3 regions of the Plantibacter lichenum genome follow, and region 2 is predicted to be linked to each of the others. Evidence: predicted binding sites of a transcription regulator. Region 2 holds the regulator's gene; each other region holds the start of a gene.

Region 1 (3,946 bases), on a different contig from region 2:
ACCCGATCAACGTCCACGGGACGTACCTGCGCGTCGTCGACCGTCCAGACGATCGCACTCTCGTGCTCGAGTACGCCCACCCGGAGTCGGCCGGGTTCCTCGCCTGTTTCGCGGGAGACCGGGTCGAGATCGTCGACGTCGCGAGGCTCGTCGCCGTCGGTGGCCCTGGGGCCTCCGCGCTCGTCGTCGCATCGGTCGACGGACCGAGCGGACGGGACCACGCTCGTGACCTCCGACGGATGACCGTCGTGTTCACCACGGACCTTCCCGCGGAGGTGACGATCGAGGCGGTCCGTGCCGGTGCGTTCGTGGTCGAGAACATCACCTACACGCCGCGGGTCACCATCACCGGATGCACGTTCCGGAACACGCCGACGCGAGCCATCCTCGTGACGACTCGCCGACCCGTCCGCATCGAGCGCAATCGGTTCGAGCGGCTCTCGATGGCGAGCATCTCGATCTCCGCGGACGCCCACCAGTGGTTCGAGTCCGGTCCCGTGACCGATGTGGTGATCCGCGACAACGTCTTCGTCGACGGTGCGAGCCCGATCATCTCGATCGAGCCGACCAACGTCTTCGTCCACGCGTCGGTCCCCGTGCATCGTGGCATCGTGATCGAGGGCAACGAGTTCGTCGTCGGTGAGGTGACGCTCGTGGAGGCGAAGAGCGTTCAGGGGCTCCGCTTCTCCGGGAACCGGGTGACGAGGGTCGGCGCTGCGCAGGTCGGAAGTGGTGCTCGCGATGCCCTGCCGACGTTCCGTTTCCTCGCGTCGACCGACATCGTCATCGAGGGGAACGACTTCGGAGCGGGTGTTGTGCCGGTCGTCGAGGACGTCGTCGTGTGTGGTGCGAAGACGGGTGGCGGTGTGGCGATGGTTGATGGCGCGGCGATGGTTGATGGTGCGGCGATGGTTGATGGTGCAGCGACGGTCGGTGGCGCAGCGATGAACGGCGACGCGGCCGGATCGGCATCGGAAGGGCTTCGTAGACTGGCGGCATGGTGACGCCGATGCAGGATGCTGCTCCCTCCGAGCCGGAAGGTGCGGCGCGGATCGAGCGCGGTGCCGACGGGACGAACGGATCAGACTGGAACCCCTCCCAATACCTTCGGTTCGCCGATGAACGCACGCGTCCGTTCCGGGATCTGCTCGCGCAGGTGCACCTGTCGTCGGCATCGCGGATCGTCGACCTCGGCTGCGGTCCGGGCAACGGGACGCCCGCGCTGCGTGAGCGGTGGCCGGAAGCGTGGATCGAGGGTATCGATTCCAGTCCGGAGATGATCGGTCGCGCGACCGCGGACAACACCGATGCGCGGGTGTCCTATCGTGTCGGTGATCTCGTGGAGTGGCGCGCTGTCGGTGTCGCTGTCGGTGCTGGTGCTGGTGCGGGTGCTGGTGCGGGTGCTCGTGCTGGTGCCCCCGGTACCGTCGCGGGTCCGGAGTCCGTGCCCGTCGATCTCCTCGTGAGAAACGCGACGCTGCAGTGGGTCCCTACTCATCGTGCGGTCCTTCCCGTGCTCGCCGATCAGGTGGGTCCTGGCGGTGCCTTCGCGTTCCAGGTGCCCGGCAACTTCCGAGCTCCTGCTCACGTGCTGCTCGCCGAACTCGCCACGTCCGGTCCCTATGCGGAGTTCACGCCATCGACGACCGACCGTGTGTCCTTCGACCCTGCCGTCTACCTCGAGGACCTCTCGCGGCCGGGGTGGTCCGTCGATGCCTGGGAGACCACGTACTCCCATGTTCTGACGGGTGAGGACCCCGTGTTCGAGTTCATCGCGGGGACGCACGCTCGTCCCGTGATCGATGCGCTTCCCGATGGCCTGCGCGAGCGTTTCGTGGGGGAGTATCGAGCGTTGTTGCGCGATGCGTTCCCGATCAGTGCTCAGGGAACGACGATCATGCCGTTCCGTCGTGTCTTCGTCGTCGCTTCCCGCGTCTGACGTCGCTGGGCGCGTGAGAGGTCGTGAGCCCTCGCTCCGCCCTGCACCGGGCCCGGTCGCTGAGCCTGTCGAAGTGTTCTCCCGGTCACTGAGCTTGTCGAAGTGTTCTCCCGGTCGCTGAGCTTGTCGAAGTGCGTTGCCCTCACAATTCTGCCGCGCCTCTCACTCCCGGTCACTGAGCTTGTCGAAGTGTGGGGTCCAGTCGCGCAGCACCAGTTCTCCACAGATTCGTTCGAACCCCTGTTCTAGAACACGGGCCCTTGGTATTCTTGATGAGTGGACATACCTTCGACTCCGGACGCGAACGCCGCTCGTCTCACGAGCCTGGGCGAGCAGATCGTCGCGGAAGACGTCTGTATCGCGGCAGCTGAAGCACGCAAGGCCACTCTGTTCGCTGAGACCGCCCGCCTGTCCGATCTCACCGCGTTGACGCTCGCTCCACCCGGCACGACCCCGGCCCGGGCGAAGTACCTCGCCCGTCTCTCCCTGCACCTGGAGCTCTCGGCGATGACGCGGGTTCCGGAGCGCACGATCCAACATCGCATCGCCGAGTCCGAAGTCCTCGTGGACCAGCTCCCTGCCACGCTTGCCGCGCTCTCCGGGGGTTCGATCTCGGTCGGGCATGCTCGGGTGATCGTGGAGCAGCTCGCGGATGTCGACCCTGCGGATCGTGCCGAGTTCGAGACCCGGATCCTGCCCCTCGCACAGACCTGCACCGCGGCACAGCTGAAGCAGCTGGCCCGGCAGCTGCGGGAGAAGCTCCACCCGGAAACCATCGGTACCCGTCACCACCGGGCCAGGCAGGACCGCCACGTGACCTTGTCCCCGGCACCGGATGGCATGTCGTGGCTGTCGATCCTCACCACCGCGACCATCGCGACCGCCGCCTACAACCGCCTGTCCGACCTCACTGCGGCCACCCAACGCCGGGGTGACCCGCGGACGCGTGCGCGGTTGATGGTCGACAACGCCCAGAGCCTGCTCCTCTACGGTGTCACGGCGTCCTCCGGCCCTGCGGTCGCGGTCGCGGCACCCGAAACCACTCACTCCAGGGTCGAGGACGATGAAGTCCCGACCTGGGCGGCACGGTCAGCACCAGCCCGTGGAGCCGCATCCATGGACGACAGGGCAACCACACCGAGACAGAGCATGGGCGGTCTGGCCCGTCGCACCCAGCCCATCCAGCCGACCCAGCCAGTTCAGGCGACTGAGCCGGTTCAGATGAGCGGGCCGGTTCAGGTGACCGAGTCGGCCCGGACGACCGTGCCCGTCCAAACGGCTGGGCCGCTGCGGAGCGCTGGCTCTGTTCAGGGAGCCGGGTCGTCCCCGGGCATCGAGCCCCACCCCATCACCGGACTGTTGCCGAGCATCGAGGACATCACCGATGGCATCATCCCCACCGTCCACGTGACGGTCCCGGTGATGACGATCCTTGGTCACGAGCACCAACCAGGTTCCCTCGAAGGCTACGGTCCCATCGACCCGGAGACCGCGGTCCGGCTGAGCGTGCAAGCGAAGTCCTTCACCCGGATCCTCACCCACCCTGAGACCGGGGCGGTCCTCTCGGTGAGTCGAGAACGATACGTGCCACCCGCGGACATGAAACGAGCCCTCGCGATCCGAGACACCCACTGCCGAGCACCGGGCTGCAACCGCCTCGCGAAGGGATGCGAACTGGACCACACGGTCCCGTGGTCGGAGGGAGGTGAAACGAACGTGGGCAACCTTGCGCACCTGTGTCCGAAGCATCATCACCTCAAGCACGACACCAACTGGTCCCTGGAGCCGGGATCGGATGGTGCGCTCACCTGGATCAGTCCGAGCGGTCAGGTATTCAGCACGGAACCGGATCCTCCGGACTGGTACCCCCTCGAACCCCTTCCGGAACCTGACGGCGACGCACACGGTCCCTGAGCACGTTCACCCGGTCCCTGAGTCTCACTGACCAGACCGCCCCGGTCACTGAGCTTGTCGAAGTGCGGACGGCCCTGATCCGTGGGCTCAACC
Region 2 (3,946 bases):
GCTCTTGTGCCATACAGGAAACGTACCGGAGAGTAAGGAAGTAGGGTTAATGCGATGACGAAACCAGACGAATCGATCCAGCCCACCACCGACGACGTCGTCGATCGGGTGTTGTCGAGCGCCGCATCGAAGTCGTCCGGGTACTCCCTCTTCGGCAGCAACGCAGCGGCTCTGCAGGCGCAGAACACGGCCGGCGGCACCTCCGACGACGGCGAGCAGTTCGATCGTGAGGACAGACAGGCCCTTCGGCGTGTCGCCGGACTCTCGACGGAGCTGCAGGATGTCACCGAGGTCGAGTACCGCCAGTTGCGGCTCGAGAACGTCGTGATCATCGGCGTCTACCAGCAGGGATCGCTCATCGAGGCGGAGAACTCGCTGCGCGAACTCGCGGCCCTCGCCGAGACCGCCGGTGCGGTCGTGCTCGACGGCATGCTGCAGCGGCGTCCGCACCCGGACCCCAGCACCTATCTCGGCCGCGGCAAAGCGCTCGAATTGCGCGACATCGTGAAGGCGCTCGGCGCGGACACCGTCGTCGCGGACTCCGAACTCGCGCCCAGCCAGCGCCGCGCGCTCGAAGACGCGGTCGGCGTCAAGGTCATCGACCGCACCGCCGTCATCCTCGACATCTTCAGTCAGCACGCCAAGAGCCGTGAGGGCAAGGCCCAGGTCGAACTCGCGCAGCTCGAGTACCTGCTTCCCCGCCTTCGCGGTTGGGGTGAGTCCATGAGCCGTCAGGCCGGTGGACAGGTCGGCGGCGCCGGAGCCGGCATGGGCTCGCGCGGCCCGGGTGAGACGAAGATCGAACTCGACCGCCGTCGCATCCACACCCGGATGGCGAAGCTCCGGAAGCAGATCGTCGCCATGAAGCCCGCCCGCGAGGCCAAGCGCGCGAACCGAAAGCGGAACACCGTGCCGTCGGTCGCGATCGCCGGGTACACGAACGCCGGCAAGTCGAGCCTGCTGAACCGCATCACGAAGGCCGGCGTCCTCGTCGAGAACTCGCTCTTCGCGACCCTCGACGCCACGGTGCGCCGGAACGTGACCTCCGACGGCCGCGAGTACACGCTCGCCGACACCGTCGGTTTCGTGCGCAACCTGCCGCACCAGCTCGTCGAGGCGTTCCGTTCGACGCTCGAGGAGGTCGCGGACAGCGATGTCATCGTGCACGTCGTCGACGCGTCGCACCCCGACCCCGCCGGCCAGATCGCTACAGTCCGCGACGTCATCGGCGAGGTGGGCGCACGCGGGATCCGCGAACTCGTCGTCTTCAACAAGTCCGATCTCGTCGACGACGGGCAACTGCTCGTCCTCCGCGGGCTCGAACCGGACGGCATCTTCGTCTCGGCCCGCACGGGCGCCGGCATCGACGAGCTCATGGAGCGCATCGAGGCAGTGCTGCCCTCGCCGAGCCGCGAGCTGCACGTCCTCGTGCCCTACGAACGCGGCGACCTCGTGACGATTCTGCACGAGCGCGGCAAGGTCGTCGAGACGGCGTACGACGAGCACGGCACGATCGTGCACGCGTTCGTGAACGACGAGATCGCTGCGCTGCTCGAACCGTTCGCGGTCGCGCCCGCCGCCGCTCGCGAGCTCCTCGCAGCCCATCCGGCAGAGGTCGCGCCGACGGCCTGAATCGGCTGATCCTGCAGCTGCGTGCCACGGCATCGATCAAGAACATCATCGAATCCAGGCGCGACGTGCGTGGGCGGGTCGCAGCGAACGCCTAGCTGGCGGAGCAACGACGAAGGGCCGGATCGACTTGATCCGGCCCTTCGTCGTGTTCGGGGCCCGAGTGCGGGGCGCCGCCCGCGTCAGACGCTGCGAAGAACGGCTACGACCTTGCCGAGGACGTCGGCGTGGTCGCCCAGGATGGGTTCGAACGCGGAGTTTCGCGGGAGCAGCCAGGTGTGGCCGTCGCGCTGGCGGAAGACCTTCACCGTGGCCTCCTCGTCGAGCATGGCCGCGACGATGTCACCGTTCTCCGCCGTCTTCTGCTCGCGTACGACGACCCAGTCGCCGTCGCAGATCGCGGCGTCGATCATCGATTCGCCGACGACCTTCAACATGAAGAGCTCGCCCTTGCCGACGAGCTGGCGGGGGAGTGGGAAGATCTCCTCGACCTGCTGCTCAGCGGTGATGGGGATGCCGGCTGCGATGCGGCCGACGAGCGGGACCATGGCTGCGTCGCCGACGGGCGGGGCCGTCTCCGGGACGCTGCCCTCGACGGCGCTCGGGAGATCGATGAGGATCTCGAGCGCACGCGGCCGGTTGGGGTCGCGACGCAGGTACCCGCTCAGTTCGAGCTGGTTGAGCTGGTGGGTCACGCTCGACAGGGAGGCGAGACCGACCGCGTCGCCGATCTCCCGCATGCTCGGCGGGTACCCCTGGGATGCGACGGCGCGCTGGATCACGTCGAGGATGGCGAGCTGCTTGTCGCTCAGGCTCTTCCTCCGGCGTGTGCCCGTTCGTTCCTGAGCCCCGTCGCTCCTACCGTTCGCTGCCATGTCGCTCCTGCCCGGACCAGTGTCAGTGGGTGCTGGTGTACTCGTTCCAACACTCGAAACTGTATCCAACCCGAGTGCCAGAGACAAACATTCGTTCGAGCGTGTCGCAGGTTTTCGAGGAAATAGATCCGAAGACGTGCTTGAACATTCGAACAATCGAAGATATATTCGGAACATAGCTTCGCATCCGGTGCTCCTGGCCGAACACCGGATGCGAAACCTCGTCAGGAAGACCCGCACTTCCTGCAGACGAGCACTTGGAGGTAGTCATGACTGCAGCACTCATCGGATTCCCGTCGATGCCGACACAAGCGATGCCGACACAAGCGATGCCGACACAAGCGATGCCGACACAAGCGATGTCCGCACGGGCCGTGCCCGGATCCGCATCGACGCCCTCACGCACGGCACTGTCGCACTCGCGACTCCGTCTCACACGACGAGGCCGCGTGGTCTTCACCGTGCTCGCAGCCCTCCCGCTCGTCGTCGCCGTAGCCGTGCTGTCCGTCGGCGCAGGATCCGCTGCGGCGTCGGGGCCCGGGGTAGCCGGTCAGTCCGTCCAGTTCACCTACGTGACGGTCGACCCGGGGGAGTCCCTCTGGGAGCTCGCCGAGTCGATCGCGCCGTCGGCGGACCCGAGGGATGTCATCGCGGAGATCATGAACCTGAATCAGCTGTCCACCGCTCGTGTGGAGCCGGGGCAGCGTCTCGCCATCCCGCAGCAGTACGCGAGCTGAGCAGCCGGTCGATGCGTCGGTCGATGAGACGGCTGTTTCGCCGGTCTGCGGCGGTGTAGTCGGTACGATTGACGGGTGACCGCTCTCGACGACCTCCCCATCCGCGACGACCTTCGGGGGAAGATCCCCTACGGCGCTCCGCAGGCCCACGTGCCCGTTGCCCTCAACGTCAATGAGAACACGCACCCCATCCCTGAGGACGTCGCACACGACATCGTCGCCTCCCTTGCCGCCGCAGTCCTGACCGTCAACCGGTACCCGGACCGCGAGTTCACCGAACTGCGCGAGTCGCTCGCCCGCTACCTCGGCCACGGCGTGACCGCCGAACAGGTGTGGGCCGGAAACGGATCGAACGAGGTCCTGCAGCACATCCTCCAGGCGTTCGGCGGACCCGGCCGTTCGCTGCTCGGGTTCACCCCGACCTACTCGATGTATCCGCTGCTCGCCGCGGGCGTCGGCTCCACCTGGATCGCAGCGACCCGAGACGCCGATTTCGAGCTCTCCCCGGAGACGGCCGCAGCCCAGGTGCGCGAATCGGATCCGGACGTCATCTTCCTGTGCTCGCCGAACAACCCGACGGGCACGCCGCTCTCCCTCGAGACGATCGAGGCCGTCTACGAGGCGTCGAGCGGAATCGTCGTCGTCGACGAGGCGTACGCCGAGTTCGCGCCCGACGGAGAGGCGAGCGCGCTGACGCTCCTCGAA
Region 3 (3,946 bases), on a different contig from region 2:
GAAACAACCAAGTACGCCCGGTACGTTTCCGTCGCGACCTGAAGCGCCTCTTCGTCGGAGGCGAACACCGGCGTCAACGTCTCGGACGGCGCACTGGTCGGTCGTGGCGCTGGTGGGACGCAGCCAGTGAGGCCTAAACCGACCACCATCACGACGACGGTCAGAGCGACGGTGGGGAACCTCTGTCTCGTTCGCATGGACAGCAACGCTATTCGGCGGAAGGGCCCGAAACCGCTTCTCCACAGCTTGGGTTTCGGATCGAGGGTGAGTTCGTGTTCGGCGTGTCCACACTTCGACAAGCTCAGTGACCGGGGCCGTCCGGTCCCTGAGCTTGTCGAAGGGTTGAGCCCACGGATCCGGGTCGTCCGCACTTCGACAGGCTCAGTGTCCGGGTGCGGCGTGGTCAGTGAGGCTCAGGGACCGGGTGGACGTGTTCAGGGACCGGGTGCGTCGCCGTCAGGTTCCGGGTGGGGTTCGAGGGGGTACCAGTCCGGAGGATCCGGTTCCGTGGTGAACACCTGACCACTCGGACTGATCCAATGCAGCACCCCGTCCGGGCCCGGCTTGAGGGACCAGTTGGTGTCGTGTTTGAGGTGGTGATGCTTCGGACACAGGTGCGCAAGGTTCTCCACGTTCGTTTCACCTCCCTCCGACCACGGGACCGTGTGATCCAGTTCGCACCCTTTCGCGAGGCGGTTGCAGCCCGGTGCTCGGCAGTGCGTGTCTCGGATCGCGAGGGCCCGTTTCATGTCCGCGGGTGGCACGTATCGTTCTCGACTGACCGAGAGGACCGTCCCGGTCTCCGGATGCGTCAGGATGCGAGTGAACGACTTCGCGTGCACGCTCAGCCTGACCGCGGTCTCCGGATCGATCGGACCGTAGCCTTCGAGGGAACCTGGTTGGTGTTCGTGGCCAAGGATCGTCAGCACCGGGACGGTCACGTGGACGGTGGGGATGATGCTGTCGGTGATGTCCTCGATGCTCGGGAGCGGACGGGTCGCGGTGCGGGGTTCAAGGGTCGGGAGTGTTTCGGCAGTCGGTAGTGAGGGCGCTGGCGTATCGGTCGTCGGGCCAGGTTCCGCGCTCGGGCGGCGCTCGTCGATACGGTCAAGGACAGCCACGTTCCGTGTTGGTGTGACCGCCGTGTCGTCCATGGACGCGGCGGGACGGGCTGGTGCTGACCGTGCCGCCCATGCCGGAACCTCATCATCCTCAACGGTGGGAGTGACTTGGGTGGGCACTGCGATTGTTGTGGGAGGGCCGGAGGACGCCGTGACGCCATACAGGAGGAGGCTCTGGGCGTTGTCGACCATCAACTGCGCACGCGTCCGCGGGTCACCGCCGCGTTGCGTGTTCGCGGTGAGGTCGGCGAGGCGGTTGTAGGCGGCAGTTGCGATGGTCGCGGTCGTGAGGATCGACAGCCACGACATGCCGTCCGGTGCCGGAGACAGGGTCACGTGGCGGTCCTGCCTGGCCCGGTGGTGACGGGTACCGATGGTCTCCGGGTGGAGCTTCTCCCGCAGCTGCCGGGCCAGCTGCTTCAGCTGCGCGGCCGTGCGGGTCTGCGCGAGAGGCAGGATCCGGGTCTCGAACTCTGCACGGTCCGCCGGGTCGACATCGGTCAGTTGCTCGACGATCACCCGGGCGTGCCCTGCGGAGATCGACCCGGCAGCCAACGCCGAAAGCGTGGTGGGGAGCTGGTCGACGAGGGCTTCGGACTCGGCGAGGCGGTGTTGGATCGTGCGCTCCGGAACCCTCGTCATCGCAGAGAGTTCCAGGTGCAGGGAGAGACGGGCGAGGTCCTTCGCCCGAGCCGGGGTCGTGCCGGGAGGAGCGAGCGTCAACGCGGTGAGGTCGGAGAGACGGGCGGCCTCGGCGAACAGGGTGGCCTTGCGTGCTTCGGCGGCGGCGATGCAGACGTCTTCCGCGACGATCTGCTCGCCGAGGCTCGCGAGACGAGCGGCGATCGCGTCCGGAGTCGAAGGTATGTCCACTCATCAAGAATACCAAGGAGACGTGTTCTAGAACAGGGGTTCGAAGAATCTGTGGAGAACTTCTGCGCGACTGGACCCCACACTTCGACAAGCTCAGTGACCGGAAGCCGGGCGCCAGTGCCCAGAAGAAGAACCCACTTCGACAGGCTCAGTGACCGGGAGCACAACACTTCGACAAGCTCAGTGACCGGGGACCACACTTCGACAGGCTCAGTGACCAGACCGGCAGGCTCAGGGACAGGGGAGGCCAGCGGGCGGGCACCGAGACAGGGTCAGAGCTCGGGGAGTGTGGCCTGCGCGTCGGCCGTCGACATGCCGGTTGCGGTCAAGAGGTCGACGACGTAGGGACGCAGCCCGAGCACGAGGTTCTGCTCCGAGATCGAAGCGGACTGCAGCATCGACGAAGGATCGAGGTGCTTCGCGATCTCCACGAGCGTCTGCCGAGCGACCGGCTGCTGGGCGATGTCACCGAGCGACTGCGACAGGATCCCGATCGCCACAGAGATGCGAGCGAGCAGATCGGCCGCCTCCGGACGCGGACGACCGTCACGGACGACGTAATCGATCCGCCTGGCGATGACCCGCAGATTCCTCGTCGCGAGATCCATCCCCGCCAACAGGGTCCGCTGCCGCTCCAAGTCGAACAGGGAACGACGGAGGAACGGCGACAGCTTCGCGATCGCGATGCCCGATTCGAGTGTGCCCCGCCACGCGTCGAGCGCCGGCTGCGTGGAACGGGCACGGATGAGTGCCCGATCCGCCTCGTCGAGGTCACCGAGGCGGAGCGCCGCGACGAGCGACGCGTTCGTGGCGACGTGCTCGTCGAGCAGCCGACGACCGTCGCGAAGAGCGGCCCGACGGGGATCCCGCGGGATGAGCGCCGTCGCGAGCAGGGCGAAGACACCGCCGATGAGCCCATCGACCGTGCGGACGAACGGACCACCGTCTGGCGCGGGAAGGAGCATCACGAGCGCGGACTGCACGGCGGCAGCGATCGCGAACGACGCCGCAGGAGAGAGGAACCGAGCGACCAGCAACGTCACGAACAACGCCACCGCCAGCTGCCACGTGCCCTGCCCGAACGCGAGCAGCAGGACTTCGGCGAGCGCGATGCCGACGCTCATCCCGACCGCCGTCTCGAGCACCCGCACAGGACGCGCGTCCCGTACGAAACCGAGGCTCGAGATCGCGACGGTCACCGAGAGGAGCGGAGCGGGATGCCCGAGCACATAGTGCGCGAACGCGTACGATGCGACGGCCGTCACCGTCACCTGGGTGACGGCGGGAGCCGAGTTCAGGACCCGCTGCCACGCGAGACCGAGCGCCAGCCGACGGCGCATCGCCGCAGTCCACCGGCTCGCGGGTCCGGCCGGGCCGGGAACTCCGGCTGCACCAGACGCACCAGACGCACCAGCTGATCCTTCGGGTCCGGCGGCATTCGAACCGGCCGAGGGATCATCGGCAGGCACGCCCGTCACCCCGCTCAGCGTCGGACGGCGCCGAGGCGAGGCAACCGGGGGACGTCGGCGACCGCGCCGGCATCACCGGGGACGATGACGTCCTGGGTGGCCGTCACGACACTGCCTCCGCCGTCGACGTACAGGACGGCGTCGGGGTCGGCCGTGCGCTTGATGACGGCGAGCGCGACCGGACCGAGCTCGTGGTGGATGGCACTCGACGTGATGTGGCCGAGGAGCTTGCGATCGGGAGCGGGAGCGTCGGTTCCGGGAGCGTCGACCGCAGAAGCCGCAGGAGCAACCGCGTCCGGAGCTTCCTCGAGAGCGCCTTCAAGCGCAGAAGCACCGGCAGCGCCACCAGCTGCAGCACCCCCAGCACCATCCTCACGCGTGAGCGGCGGACGAAGGAAGACGGCCGACCCGGGAGCGGGCAGCACCGAATCGGAGCCGTCGAGGAGCAACAGCACGAGGCGCCGAGGCGGGTGACCGAGGTTG

The links. The regulator LexA, encoded in region 2, represses DNA repair genes until DNA is damaged. The targets are predictions, from matches to a motif close to TCGAACANNTGTTCGA.
Region 1: ACQ3HB_RS07665 (HNH endonuclease signature motif containing protein) is a predicted target of LexA. The motif match lies at 2,172-2,187, and genes of this name have one in related genera.
Region 3: ACQ3HB_RS10960 (HNH endonuclease signature motif containing protein) is a predicted target of LexA. The motif match lies at 2,023-2,038, and genes of this name have one in related genera.

Annotation. Positions count from the first base shown of each region.
Region 1 is NZ_JBOBFT010000004.1:184,323-188,268, reverse strand. Features, by position in the region: gene ACQ3HB_RS07675 (right-handed parallel beta-helix repeat-containing protein) at 1-1,004, shown strand, start outside; gene ACQ3HB_RS07670 (methyltransferase domain-containing protein) at 998-1,939, shown strand; gene ACQ3HB_RS07665 (HNH endonuclease signature motif containing protein) at 2,216-3,853, shown strand.
Region 2 is NZ_JBOBFT010000014.1:31,734-35,679, reverse strand. Features, by position in the region: gene ACQ3HB_RS17165 (class I SAM-dependent methyltransferase) at 1-13, opposite strand, end outside; gene hflX (GTPase HflX) at 55-1,632, shown strand; gene lexA (transcriptional repressor LexA) at 1,812-2,504, opposite strand; gene ACQ3HB_RS17150 (LysM peptidoglycan-binding domain-containing protein) at 2,774-3,241, shown strand; gene ACQ3HB_RS17145 (histidinol-phosphate transaminase) at 3,317-3,946, shown strand, end outside.
Region 3 is NZ_JBOBFT010000007.1:47,375-51,320, forward strand. Features, by position in the region: gene ACQ3HB_RS10955 (hypothetical protein) at 1-197, opposite strand, end outside; gene ACQ3HB_RS10960 (HNH endonuclease signature motif containing protein) at 435-1,994, opposite strand; gene ACQ3HB_RS10965 (FUSC family protein) at 2,267-3,334, opposite strand; gene ygfZ (CAF17-like 4Fe-4S cluster assembly/insertion protein YgfZ) at 3,478-3,946, opposite strand, start outside.